4 regions of the Sedimenticola thiotaurini genome follow, and region 1 is predicted to be linked to each of the others. Evidence: predicted binding sites of a transcription regulator. Region 1 holds the regulator's gene; each other region holds the start of a gene.
The links. Region 1 encodes FliA, which starts transcription of late flagellar genes. Its sites were predicted from a motif close to GCTAAAGTTNNNNNNNNNNCNGCCGATA; they were not measured.

Region 2: pomA (flagellar motor protein PomA) is a predicted target of FliA. The motif match lies at 1,995-2,022, and genes of this name have one in related genera.
Region 3: AAY24_RS08915 (methyl-accepting chemotaxis protein) is a predicted target of FliA. The motif match lies at 1,927-1,954, and genes of this name have one in related genera.
Region 4: AAY24_RS02375 (chemotaxis protein) is a predicted target of FliA. The motif match lies at 1,742-1,769, and genes of this name have one in related genera.

What each region holds. Positions count from the first base shown of each region.
Region 1 covers NZ_CP011412.1:1,603,320-1,606,506, forward strand. The annotation lists gene AAY24_RS07260 (chemotaxis protein CheA) at 1-95, opposite strand, end outside; gene AAY24_RS07265 (protein phosphatase CheZ) at 108-821, opposite strand; gene cheY (chemotaxis response regulator CheY) at 856-1,230, opposite strand; gene AAY24_RS07275 (RNA polymerase sigma factor FliA) at 1,287-2,027, opposite strand; gene AAY24_RS07280 (MinD/ParA family protein) at 2,024-2,863, opposite strand; gene flhF (flagellar biosynthesis protein FlhF) at 2,898-3,187, opposite strand, start outside.
Region 2 covers NZ_CP011412.1:133,759-136,945, forward strand. The annotation lists gene gshA (glutamate--cysteine ligase) at 1-856, shown strand, start outside; gene AAY24_RS00635 (SDR family oxidoreductase) at 875-1,711, opposite strand; gene pomA (flagellar motor protein PomA) at 2,083-2,844, shown strand; gene AAY24_RS00645 (flagellar motor protein MotB) at 2,850-3,187, shown strand, end outside.
Region 3 covers NZ_CP011412.1:1,955,953-1,959,139, reverse strand. The annotation lists gene AAY24_RS08920 (Crp/Fnr family transcriptional regulator) at 1-104, shown strand, start outside; gene AAY24_RS08915 (methyl-accepting chemotaxis protein) at 199-1,833, opposite strand; gene nadA (quinolinate synthase NadA) at 1,997-3,043, opposite strand; gene AAY24_RS08905 (NUDIX hydrolase) at 3,070-3,187, opposite strand, start outside.
Region 4 covers NZ_CP011412.1:542,048-545,234, forward strand. The annotation lists gene AAY24_RS02370 (hypothetical protein) at 1-1,261, opposite strand, end outside; gene AAY24_RS02375 (chemotaxis protein) at 1,852-2,808, shown strand; gene AAY24_RS02380 (hypothetical protein) at 2,873-3,187, shown strand, end outside.

The DNA of each region.
Region 1 (3,187 bases):
TCCAGATCCACCAACTGTTCATTCAGTTGCTCAAGTATCTCCCCGGCTTCAATCAGGAAGTCCTGAAGGATCTCGTCATCCATATCAATGGCCATACTTCCACACCTCTAAAAGCCCAAACTGGATAGCAGATCGTCCACGTCATCCTGCCCGTTGACCAGATCACCCTGATCAATTCCGGGAACGCTCGGCCCTTCCAGTTTATCTGCGTCTTTTTGTTTTTCTGGCAATTTGGAACCCGATATCCGGACCAGCTGCACCAGCTTGTCCTCCACATCGTGCACCAGGGTAATCACCTGCCGGATAATCTGGCCGGTCAGATCCTGAAAATCCTGTGCCATCAGCACATCGGTCATGTGGGCATGCAGCTGTTTCGATCGTTCACTGGTCAGATTCAGGAACTCGGCCAGTTCACGGCTCAACTCTCTGAAATCGTCCACCGAGAGTTCACGCTTGCGGAACCGCTCCCACTGTTCCGATATTTCACTTGCCCTGCTGCCCAGTTCAGCAGCCAGGGGCAGGCTGGCTTCCACCGCACCCAGCGTGGTGTTGGCAGATTTCTCCGTCATGCTGATCACATAGGTGAGTCGCTCACTGGCATCCGGAATATCCACCTGGGCCATCTCGTTGATGCGTGGGTCCAGCAAAAATTCATTGATCGCTTCATGCAGTTCGCGGGTCAGACGACCCACTTCCAGAAACAGTTTGCTCTCAATGCCTTCGGTGAGCTGAGAGCTAACATGGATCGCCTCCGCTTCGTTCCCTGCTTCCAGGTGAGCCACCAGTTGCTTGGCCAGCATCAGACGTTCGTCAATGTCCATGTATTTCTCCAGACGGATTCGTCATGATTGCCGCTCAGCTATCTACACGTTCAAAAATCTTGTTGATCTTCTCTTCCAGGGTCACCGCAGTAAACGGCTTGACGACATAACCATTGACTCCGGCCTTGGCCGCCTCGATGATCTGCTCACGCTTCGATTCGGCGGTTACCATCAGCACCGGAAGCTTGACCAGGTTCGGATCGGCACGCACTGCCTTGAGCAGATCAATACCGGTCATGCCGGGCATATTCCAATCGGTTACCAGGAAATCAAAGTTACCTGACTGCAACATGGGTAACGCGGTATTACCATCATCTGCCTCCTGGGTATTGGTGAACCCCAGGTCCCGCAGCAGATTCTTAATAATCCGTCGCATTGTGGAGAAGTCGTCCACAATGAGAATCTTCATGTTTTTATTCAAGGCAACCTCCAAACTCGATGCCATTATTTGTTTTTACCGACCGATCAGAGTTTGTCTGCATCGGACAACCAATCTGCTAGACGGGCACGTAACCGCAGTGTTGCCTGGCTGTGAATCTGGCACACTCTCGATTCACTGACCCCCAGAACCTGTCCAATCTCCCGCAGGTTCATCTCTTCATCGTAATAGAGTGCAATCACCAATCTCTCTCGTTCCGGCAGACCGGCAATCGCCTCTGCCAGGGCCTGTTTGAATGCATCCCGCTGCATCCCCTCGAACAGACCGGCCGACTCAGTGTTGTCGCCATCAAACGGAAGCTCGCCAACTGCCTGCAACTCTTCAATACTGAAGATTCTGCAACCGGCGGCATCCTGCAGGATCCGATGGTACTGGACCAGATCCATATCCAGCACTTCAGCTACCTCCACATCCCGTGCGTCGCGGCCCTGTTCATTTTCGATGGCCCGCATGGCGTCTGCCACCATACGCGCCTTTCGGTGCACGGAACGGGGAGTCCAGTCGCTACGCCGGATCTCGTCCAGCATGGAGCCCCGGATTCGGATCCCGGCATAGGTTTCGAAACTCGCTCCCTGGCTGGGATCATAATTCCTGCTCGCTTCAAGCAGGCCGATCATTCCCGCCTGAATCAGATCATCCGCCTGCACATTGGGCGGCAATCGGTTCATCAGGTGGTAGGCAATCCGTTTGACCAGCGGCGCATGTCGATCCACCAGCGTATCCGCATCCATCTCCTGGATGGCCGTATAGCTAGCAAGCCCGCTCACCGGCTCATCTCCTGATTCTGGCTGCTGTACTGGATCAGCCGCTCCACGAAGAACTGCAGATGACCACCAGCGCCATCCGGTACAGGCCAGTTATCGGCCTTCTGCGCCAGATTCTTGAATATTTTTGCTATATGGCTACGCGGATTGGCCTGAACCACCGGTTTTTGTGATTTCACGGCCTTTCTGAGATTTTCGTCATACGGAATACTGCCCATGTAGGTGAGCATAACATCCAGGTACTGGTCCGTAACCCGGCACATCTTGTTATACAGGTTGCGCCCCTCTTCAGCACTGCGGGTCATGTTGGCCAGGATTCGGAAACGGTCCAGACCATACTCCCGATTCAACAGCTTGATCATGGCGTAGGCATCGGTAATCGACGCCGGTTCGTCACACACCACAACGATAACCTCCTGTGCCGCCCGGCTGAAGCTCACCACCGTATCCGAGATACCGGCTGCGGTGTCGATAATCAGTACATCCAGATCATTGCCGACATCACTGAAGGCCCTGATCAATCCGGCGTGTTCCGCCGCGCTCAGCTCAGCCATCTGCTGAACACCCGAGGCACCCGGCACAACCCGAATACCCGCAGGCCCCTGCAGAACCACCTCTTCCAGGGTGCGCTCACCGCTCAATACGTGGGACAGGTCATACTGGGGATGTAAGCCGAGCACCACGTCGATGTTGGCCAAACCGAGGTCGGCATCCAGCAGCATCACGCGACGCCCCATTTCAGCCATTGAAACGGCCAGATTGACCGATATGTTGGTCTTTCCAACGCCGCCCTTACCTCCGGTAACGGCGATCACTCGTACAGGTCTGGGTTGTACCATGCGTCTTAATCCTGCTGCTTGATCTGTAATTGCGTCAGCCATGAGCATTTGCTCTCGCACCTCCGAGGGCCAGTGCCAGGTATTCATCGGAATACCCACCTTCTCCGGTACTACAGGCGACCGCCTTGCTGACCAGTGTGTGTGAACGGGCCAGGTGCAGATCTTCCGGCACCTTCTGGCCATCGGCGACAAATGCCAGCGGTAACGCCTTATGGATCAACGCGGACAGCGCCCCGCCCAGTGAGCCGGTCTCATCCACCTTAGTGAGAATACAGGCCTCCGGCCTGGCAGTGCCAAAGGCGCCGATCGTCTGGATCAGAGATG
Region 2 (3,187 bases), 1.5 Mb from region 1:
TGGATACACCAACAGCAAGGAGAAAGGGGTTGGCATCAAGGCCAACTACAACAGCCTGGAAGGTTATATCCGCAGTCTTACCCATGCCATCGAGACGCCCAGCCCGTTGTGGGAGAAGATCGGCGTGGAGGTGGATGGTCACTACGAACAACTGAATGCCAATATCCTGCAGATCGAAAACGAATATTACAGTACCGTGCGTCCCAAGCAGGTGCTGGAGGGGCTGGAGAAGCCGACCCTGGCCCTGCGCCGGCGGGGCGTGCGCTATATTGAATTACGCTCGCTGGATGTGAATGCTTTCCATCCCCTGGGTGTCAGCGAAGAGCAGCTCTGTTTCCTGCGCGCCTTCATGGTCTACTGCCTGTTGCTGGAGAGTCCGCCGATCAATGTGCAGGAGCGCAAGGAGATCGACCAGAATATCGGCGGAGCTGCCCATCGCGGCCGGGATCCCGCACTCTCCCTGTCGCGCCTGGGCCGGGAAGTCCGCCTGCTGGACTGGGCGCGGGATCTGCTGCAGGCCATGGAACCGGTGTGTGAACTGCTGGACAGGTGGGATGAGAGAAAACCCTACAGCAGGACACTGAAACAGCAGCAGGAGTGTGTGGACAATCCGGAAAATACCCCGTCTGCCCGGATGCTGCAGGAGATGCGTGATCAGGGCGAAGGCTTTTTCCAGTTTGCCAAGCGTAAGTCTCTGCAGCAACGGGACTATTTCAGCGATTTCGTGCCGGACGCCGGGCGTTATCGGATGTTCCTGGAGGAGGCGGAAGCTTCCCTGGCCAGGCAGCGTGACATGGAGCTGGCTGATGATGTCTCATTCGGGCAGTTCCTGGCTGACTATTTTGCCCAGCAGTGAAGCTCCACCGGCGCTGCTTCAGACCCGTCGCAGTAGCTGATCCAGCAACCGGTCAGGCAGGATCCGCTTTAACCCGGCGAACAGGTAGGTGGGGAAGGTCACCGGGTAGCGCACCCGGGGCCGGGGACTCTCCAGTGCGTGGATGACCCGTTTCAATACCGCTTCCGGTGGCAGGGTAAACGGGGCGGCCGGGCCGTCCCGCTTCAGCCGCTCCTGCATGGCACGGTAGGCGTCCTGGTGGGGGCTCTGGGTTGGATCAACATAGCGTTGCCACATGGCATAGGCGTTAGCCCGGAAACGACTCTCAATCGGTCCCGGCTCGATCAGACTGACCTGGATGCCGCTTCCTCTCAATTCCAGTCGCAAAGTGTCGCTCAAGCCCTCCAGGGCAAATTTGCTGGCGTTATAGGCACCACGATACGGCAGGGCAATAAAGCCCAACACTGAACTGTTCTGGATTATCCGCCCCTCGCCCTGTCGGCGCATCACCGGGATAATCTGGCAGGTGAGCTCATGCCAGCCGAACAGGTTGGTTTCAAACTGGGCACGCAGCGCTTCCCGGGACAGATCCTCCACCGCGCCAGGCTGACCATAGGCACCGTTGTTGAACAGGGCGTAGATTCGTTCTCCAGTCATGTCCAGTATCGCCGTGACTGCCTGCTGAATACTGGCGGAATCGGCCAGATCCAACACCACGGATTCCAGGCCACTCTTGCGCAGCCGTTCCACGTCCTCGCTTTTCCTGGCAGTGGCGATGACACGATAACCCCGCTGATGCAGGCCCTTGGCCACACACAGGCCGATGCCGCTGGAACAGCCGGTAATCAGCACAGGTCTGCTGGCTGGCTCGTGCACTTCACTCCTCCTTGTCCGTTGTCGGGATGGCTACCCGTGAGTCCGGCTGATCCGATCACTGTTCCGGTGAATCAGCCTGGAGAGGAGGGCAAATAAACATGATCAGGATGATTTGGCAAATTTCCATTCGCCGGACTGGCCCGGTGGCCCCGGTGTGGCGCCCTCTATGATTCGGTTTCGGCCGGTTTTCCGCGCTAGAGTAATATGGTCGGCGGGTATTTCAGTGGCACTGACAATATGGAAGAATTGCACGGAATCTGCTGAATCGATGCTGTTTTTCCGATCTAAAGTTTCGCGTACGCCGTCCGCTACAGGATAGCGTATCTCTGTTTTAGGGTGAGTTTTGTCAGTAGCATGACGAGGGAGTGTTTGTGGATATAGCTACACTGGTTGGATTGCTGGGCGGCTTCGGTATCATTATCGGGGCGATCGCCACCGGCGGCGATATCATGTTGTTTGTGAATGTGCCGTCTATTCTGATTGTGGTGGGAGGCACCTTCATGGTGACTCTGATGCAGGTCTCCCTGAAGGATTTTCTCAGTTCTTTCACCATCGGCATGAAGGCCTTCTTTTACAAGACCGATGATGCTGCCGCACTGATTGAAGAGGCGGTCAGGCTGGCCGATGTGGCGCGCAAGAACGGCCTGCTGGCGCTGGAAGGGCAGGAGATCAGTAATACATTTCTGAAACAGGGAATCGCTCTCTGCGTGGATGGACATGATCCTGTGCTGGTGAATCGTCTGCTGAGCAAGGATATCGACCTCACCATAGGCCGCCACGAAGTGGGACAGGCCATGTTCAAGAACATGGCTACCATGGCACCGGCCATGGGGATGATCGGTACTCTGATCGGTCTGGTGCAGATGCTGGCCAATATGTCTGATCCGGCCAGTATCGGTCCGGCCATGGCGGTGGCACTGTTGACCACCCTGTACGGAGCGGTTATCGCCAATGCATTTGCCCAACCACTGGCCGAGAAACTGGCCCGGGCCAGCGCCCTGGAGAGGATTAACAAATCCCTGATTATAGAGACCATTGCGGGTATTCAGGAGGGCATGAATCCGCGGGTTCTGGAACAGCTGCTCTCCACCTATCTGCCCTCCAACAAGCGGCCCCAGGACGAGATTGAGTAACCCATATGGCGGACGATTGCCCAAAATGCGAAAAAGGTCCCGCCCCCTGGTTGGCCACTTTTGCCGATCTGATGTCTCTGCTGATGTGCTTTTTTGTGCTGTTGCTCTCCTTCGCCGAGATCGATGCGATACGTTTCAAGAAGATGGCGGAGTCGATGAGAGACGCCTTCGGCGTGCAGCGGGAGATACCGGCGCCGGAGATCGTCATGGGTACCAGTGTGATCAAGCAGGAGTTCAGCCCCTCCACCATTCCCGAGCCATCGCTGATTGATGAAGTGCGGCAACAGACCACCGATATCCAGAAACAGAATCTGGACGTACCGGATGCGGTGGCCGATGCGGT
Region 3 (3,187 bases), 350 kb from region 1:
GTCTGGTCAAGGTAAGGGGCGGACATATCGAAATCCTGGATGTGGAGGGGTTGCGTAAACACGCGGAGTCCTCCGGGGTCTGCGGGCACCAGATCAGTCCGTAGGATCATGGATGGAATGCTTCCATCAGACCAATGACAGAGGGCGCCTGCGGGCGCCCTCTGTCATTCGGTGTCGTCTGTTTGAATAGCAGGGGAGTCAGATTTTAAATTGTCTGACCTGGGCCTGCAGATCTTCGCTTAGTTTTGCCAACGCATGGCTGGAGGTGACGACCTGATCTGTGCTGCTGGTCGCCTGCTCGGCCAATTGGGAGATCTGTACAATACTCTGGTCGATCTCTTTGGCGACTGCTGACTGCTCTTCCGCAGCACTGGCGATCTGCGTGTTCATGTCAGAAATTGTAGTGACTGACTGTACAATCTTATTGAGTGATTCTGCCGCTGCCCGTGCTTTATCGACAGTGAGCTGGGTTGTGGACTGGCTCTGTTCCATCACCTGGACCGCTTCGCTGGTTCCGGATTGCAGGCGCTCAATCATCTCCTGAATCTCCTGGGTGGAGTGCTGAGTTCGACTTGCCAGTGTGCGCACCTCGTCAGCCACTACGGCAAAGCCGCGACCCTGTTCACCTGCCCGTGCCGCTTCTATCGCGGCGTTCAGGGCCAGCAGGTTGGTCTGTTCTGCAATACTCCGGATCACATCCAGGACACTGCCGATAGCGCCGCTTTCGGTTTCCAGTCGGTTAATAACACTGGAGGCTTTTTCAACTTCGCCGGCCAGTTGATGTATGGCTTGGGAGGTCTCTTCTACCACGCCCCGGCCGGCCGTTGCCTCGGAATTGGCATCACGGGCGGCAGTCGCCGTATTCTCCGCGCTCTGGGCAATTTCATGGACAGTGGCAGCCATTTCAGTCACGGCGGTGGCTACCTGGTGGGTTTCGTTACGTTGTTGGTCCATGCCTTCATGGCTCTGGGCTGTGATGGCTGTGAGCTCATCCGCCGAGATGGCAATCTGATTGCTGGCGATACTGACCTGGGTAATGGTGTTTTGTACCTTGATGGCAAATTCATTGAATGCACCGGCCAGTCTCGCGACCTCATCTCTGCCATCGCTGTCGAGCCGCTGGGTCAGGTCGCCGTCGCCGGCAGCAATGTTGTGCATGGCCTCGGTGGTCAGTAGCAGCGGGTTGCTGATGCTGCGTGCGATAATCAGCGATACGCTAATCAGGATGAGCAACACTATCCCGGTACTGACGGATAGCGTAGTGGCATTGTTCCAGAAAACGCTCTCCACATCGTCGATATAGATGCCGGTACCGACGACCCAGCCCCAGGGTTTGAAACCTTTGATGTAGGATACTTTGCGGACCGGGTTCTCGCTGCCGGGTTTTGGCCAGAGATAGGGCACCATGCCCTCGCCGCTCTCTTTTGCCTTTTTGACAAAGGAGGCGAAGATGGCTGTGCCGTTCGCATCCTTCAATCCGGACAGATCCTTGCCTTCAAGTGAAGGTTTAATTGGATGCATGAGGGTGACTGCATCCATATCGATGACCCAGAAGTAGTTACCGTCTTCGTAACGCAGCGCCCTGATACTGTCCAGGGCGTCTTTCTGTGCGGTTTGTTGCTCCAACTCGCCTTTGTCGGCACGGGCGTGGAAGTCAGCAATGATGCTGTAGGCTGTCTCGGTCAGATTGCGGGTTTGCAGCTCTTTCTCATACAGAAGTCCAGATCTGAACTGCAGTAGAGAGAAAACGGTGATGGCGGCAGTACCGATTATGGCCAGTGTTATCAATGCCCAAAGCCGGTGGGTGATATTCAGGCGGCGTAAGATGTTCATGGACGCTCCTTCTGACTACTGTTCCAGAACTCCCCGTTGTGGGGTGGTTAAAGCTACACGATTGCAGCCCCGGGATCTAAGATCCTAGGACTGTGTCGACTGGCTTTCGCGGAACTTGAGCGAAAAATGATACGCCGCAGCAAAAAGTTCTCAGGACTCCTTTTTACCTGTTCTGGGCAAAATCGAGCATGCGCTGAATCGGCTTGACCGCCTGTTCCCGGATGTCCGGGTCGATCAAAATTTCATTGTTCTGATTTTCCAGAACTTCGGCCAGATTCTGCAGTGCATTCATTCCCATCCAGGGGCAGTGAGCACAGCTCTCGCAAGTGGCCCCTTCACCGGCTGTGGGCGCCGCAATCAGTTTCTTGTTGGGCGCCAGCTGTTTCATCTTGTGGAAGATGCCGCCATCGGTGGCGACGATAAACTCGCTGTTCTCCATCTCCACAACCGCATTGATCAATGCCGTGGTTGAACCCACAACATCGGCCTGCTCGATCACATCTTCCGGGGACTCCGGGTGCACCAGCACGGCTGCATCCGGGTGCAGGCGGCGAATCCGTTCCAGTGCCACGGACTTGAACTCTTCGTGGACTACGCAGGAGCCATTCCAGAGCAGCATGTCGGCGCCGGTCATCCTCTGTACGTAATGCCCCAGGTGTTTGTCCGGTGCCCAGAGGATCTTTTCTCCCCGGGCCGCGAGGTGCTCGATAATCGGCAACGCAATGCCGGAGGTGACCACCCAGTCAGAGCGAGCCTTTACCCGGGCGCTGGTATTGGCGTATACCACCACCGTGTGGTCAGGGTGCTGATCACAGAATTCGCTGAATTCATCGGCCGGGCAGCCTTCGTCCAGGGAGCAGGTGGCATTCAGATCCGGCATCAGGATGCGTTTTTCGGGATTGAGTATCTTGGCGGTTTCGCCCATGAACCGGACACCGCAGACCACCAGGGTCTGGGCCTCCTGGCGGCTGCCAAAGCGGGCCATCTCCAGCGAGTCGGCCACGCAGCCGCCGGTCTCTTCCGCCAGTTCCTGGAGATCGCCGTCGGTGTAGTAATGGGCCACAAGTACCGCATTGCGCTGTTTCAGTAGTGCTTTGATCCGCTCTTTCAAGGCCTGCTTCTGTTCGGCGCTGAGCGCGGGCCAGTGAGGATGGGCAGGGACAACGACGGGGTGTGGCTTGATCTCTACGGGGGTGATTGTCTGCGTCATGATAGTTTCTCTATGGTTTATCCGGCTCAGCGTATGATGTGGACCCGGTCGGGGTCGGTCAGTCGGTAAATCTTAGCGGGTCGGTGGTTGCCGTTTCTGCGTTTCCCGCCGGTCTCTTCCAGCAGTTGGAGGGACAGGACCCAT
Region 4 (3,187 bases), 1.1 Mb from region 1:
GCAGGGTTTCATTGGAAAAGAGGATTGAATAGATCTTGATCCAATTGGCCAGTTGGGTCGGACTCAGCGCGGTGGAGATGCTGAGGGCGGATCGCTCCAGTTCGGCAAACGGCTTTTCAGCCGCATTCTGCTTCTGTTTGCGGGAGAGTTCGAACACCCCTTTCAGACAGACCAGTTTTTCCAGGGCGATCCTGATCTTGGTTTCGTGTTCCTCGGACAACTGATTGGCGTTGGGAGCAATCTGCTTCAGAAACTCGTTGGTGAAAGCCAGTTCACTTTCGATCATCCGGTGTCGCAGACGCATCTGCTCTTCTGCACAGAGATACTCGTCAATGAAAGTGGCGGACAGTCTGTGCAGAATGGCCGGCTCGTCGCTGTTGATCTGTACCAGCAGGTCATTGAGTATCTTGCGCGCCTTGGGGGAGAGGGTCTGGGGCGATCTGTACTGCAGAACGGATGAGATCCGGCCGGCCGTGCTGCGATAGGTATCTTCCGGTAGCAGTGAATGCTTCTTGATATATTTGAGCAGATTCAGCAATGCCAGGTGGAGCGACACCTGTGTGGCCAGGTCCGGTTCAATGCCGGTCGTACGGTACGTTCGGAACAGGTCAGACTCGATCGGTTCCGGTCCGCTCTCGGGTTGATCGGGCTGGCCATATTCCGGTCCCAGCATGAGCTGAATGACCTTCATCAGGAACGGTTTCACCGAGAGGTATTTGTAGTTGTTTCGCAGCCGTTCATGTAGCTGGTTGAATTGACTGTTCAACAGGTCCGCATTTTTTAGCGGAAAATTGCTGTAGGGTTGCAGCAGAGCGGAGATTATCCGACGACCTTTTTCGATCCGGACCAGGGCATTTTTATACTCTGCAACCAGATCGTCGGTCAGTTTTTTGCTGTCGCTGTGCTGTGGATTTTGTCGAATGGCGGTAAGGAAATCATCGGGCATTTTGGAGGCCAGGTAGACATCGGCCACCTCTGATCCGAATTTCTTTCTGAGCTGTTTGGCGATCTCAAAATAGTTGGCCTGGATGACCCGCTCGCTGCTGCTGTTGAGCTGCTCCTCCAGCTCATCGATCAGCGCCGCCGTAAGCTGCTCCTGTTTGACCTGTGATGTGGCCAGTCGCCCACTGGCCCGCAATCGCCGATAGGTGGTCATGTGGTCAGGTGCATTCCTGATCTGATCCACCAGACGAATCAGGCCCAGTATGTCCCGTTGATCATACTTCTCCAGTAGGGCCGTTTGCTGCGCCGATAATTCCATCGCTCAGGAATCCCAGTTAACTTTAATAATATGGCCGGGTGTATGCACGGCCCATGCTGCGCTTGCAGTGAGTACCGATCATGCCGCTCAAGCGCCTGTTCAGGCTATTGGTGCGCGGGTACCTCCTTACTGTATACAGAAGATAGTCAGCGAACGGCAATTTTGGCGTTGGAATTGCTGCGCTGGTTCTCAAATAATCGCTGCTCGGAACGACAGGCTGGCGACCGATTGAGCGGTTCTGCCGTCCGTAGGGGAGGGACTGCAGCAGGGGAGAGTATGGCCCGTTTCCTTGGCCCGTTGCAATCAGCCCGTTCCGTCAGCCCGTTCCGTCAGCACTCAGTGGACTGGGAGCCTGGCGGATGGGGTATGTTTTCTCCTACCCGGGCTGGTGGGCAGTGGCAGCTCGGGCTGTTCGCGTCGCGGGTATAAGCATCATAGAAACAGGGGGTTAGATAATCGGCGTGTTGTGAAATGGCTGTTGCTAAAGCAATCAGCCAAGCGGCCGATAGCCTAATTGCCTGGAGTTGAAACGGGATCTCCGGCAATAACAAGCCCTTACGGTTAATCTCTTTATTTATCTGGCGGTATTAATGGCAAATTTCATTGATTCGGTAGACAGTCGCACTCAACTGGCGGGTACCAACCGCCTGGAAGTCCTGTTATTCAACCTCGGCCGCGACTCATTGACCGGCCGGGATGAAACCTTTGGTGTCAATGTATTCAAGGTTCGGGAGGTCATGCGCATCCCGGAGATCACCCGTGCGCCCGATATGCCGGACTCGATTGAGGGCATGGTCAGTCTGCGCGGCAACATGATCCCCATCATCAATCTGCCGAAATTCTGTGGTATCAAGTCTGATGAGGAGCCGAACATCCTGATCGTCACCGAATATAACAAACATGTGCAGGGGTTCCTGGTGCATTCGGTGGACAATATCGTACGGCTTGCCTGGGAGGATGTGAAAGCGCCTCCTGAGATGCTGACCCAGCAGCTGGGTGGACTGGTGACTGCTGTCACAGAGCTGCCCGATAAACGCATCCTGATGATCCTGGATGTGGAGATGGTGCTGGCCAAAACATCGCGCTTTGATGAGGCGGAAGCGCTGTTTGAAGGCATCGAAGAGCTCCATCGCGATGATATAACGGTACTCTTTGCCGATGACTCGGCGGTGGCCCGGGATCAGATTATCCGAACCCTGAAACGGGTCGGTGCCAAATATGTCGAGGCCACCAACGGCGCCGAGGCGTGGCACAAGCTCAGTGAACTGGCTGATCGGGCAGAGGCTACCGGACACAAGACCAGTGACTATATCCAGGCGATCCTCACCGATGTGGAGATGCCGGAGATGGATGGTTATGTGCTGACCAAGCATATCAAGGAGGATCCGCGCTTGGCGGATATTCCGGTCATCATGCACTCTTCGCTCTCTGCGGATGCCAATCAGGAGTTGGGCAGGGGCGTGGGGGCGGATGCCTATGTAGCTAAATTCCAACCCTCTGAACTGGCCGCCAAGCTGAAGGAAATCTTGCTCAGCCAATCCGAATGACGGCCAGCGCGGGCCCCGGTAAATCGACAGATAAAGATGGCTGCAAAATGTGACAGGCGGGACGATGGATTGGGTTCCTGATCATCTGCGTCTGTTCATCGTGGTCGGTGGACTCCTGCTGCTCCTGCTGCTGGTAGGCAGTCTGGTACAGAAGTATGAGGAGTACACGGCTGCCAAGCGCCTGGCAGTGCAACGCCTGATGCTGGGGATTCAACGCATCGAGGATGCGTTGGAGAAGAGTCGCACCGGGGGGCTGCCAGCCGGCGTGGGCAAGTTGTTGCGCAATGAACTGTTGGCCCGGTACATCACGGTTCGCCAGGTCTATCCCCAGCAGCCAAACATCCATCAGATGATCGTACAGGCTGAGGAACGGGCCCGG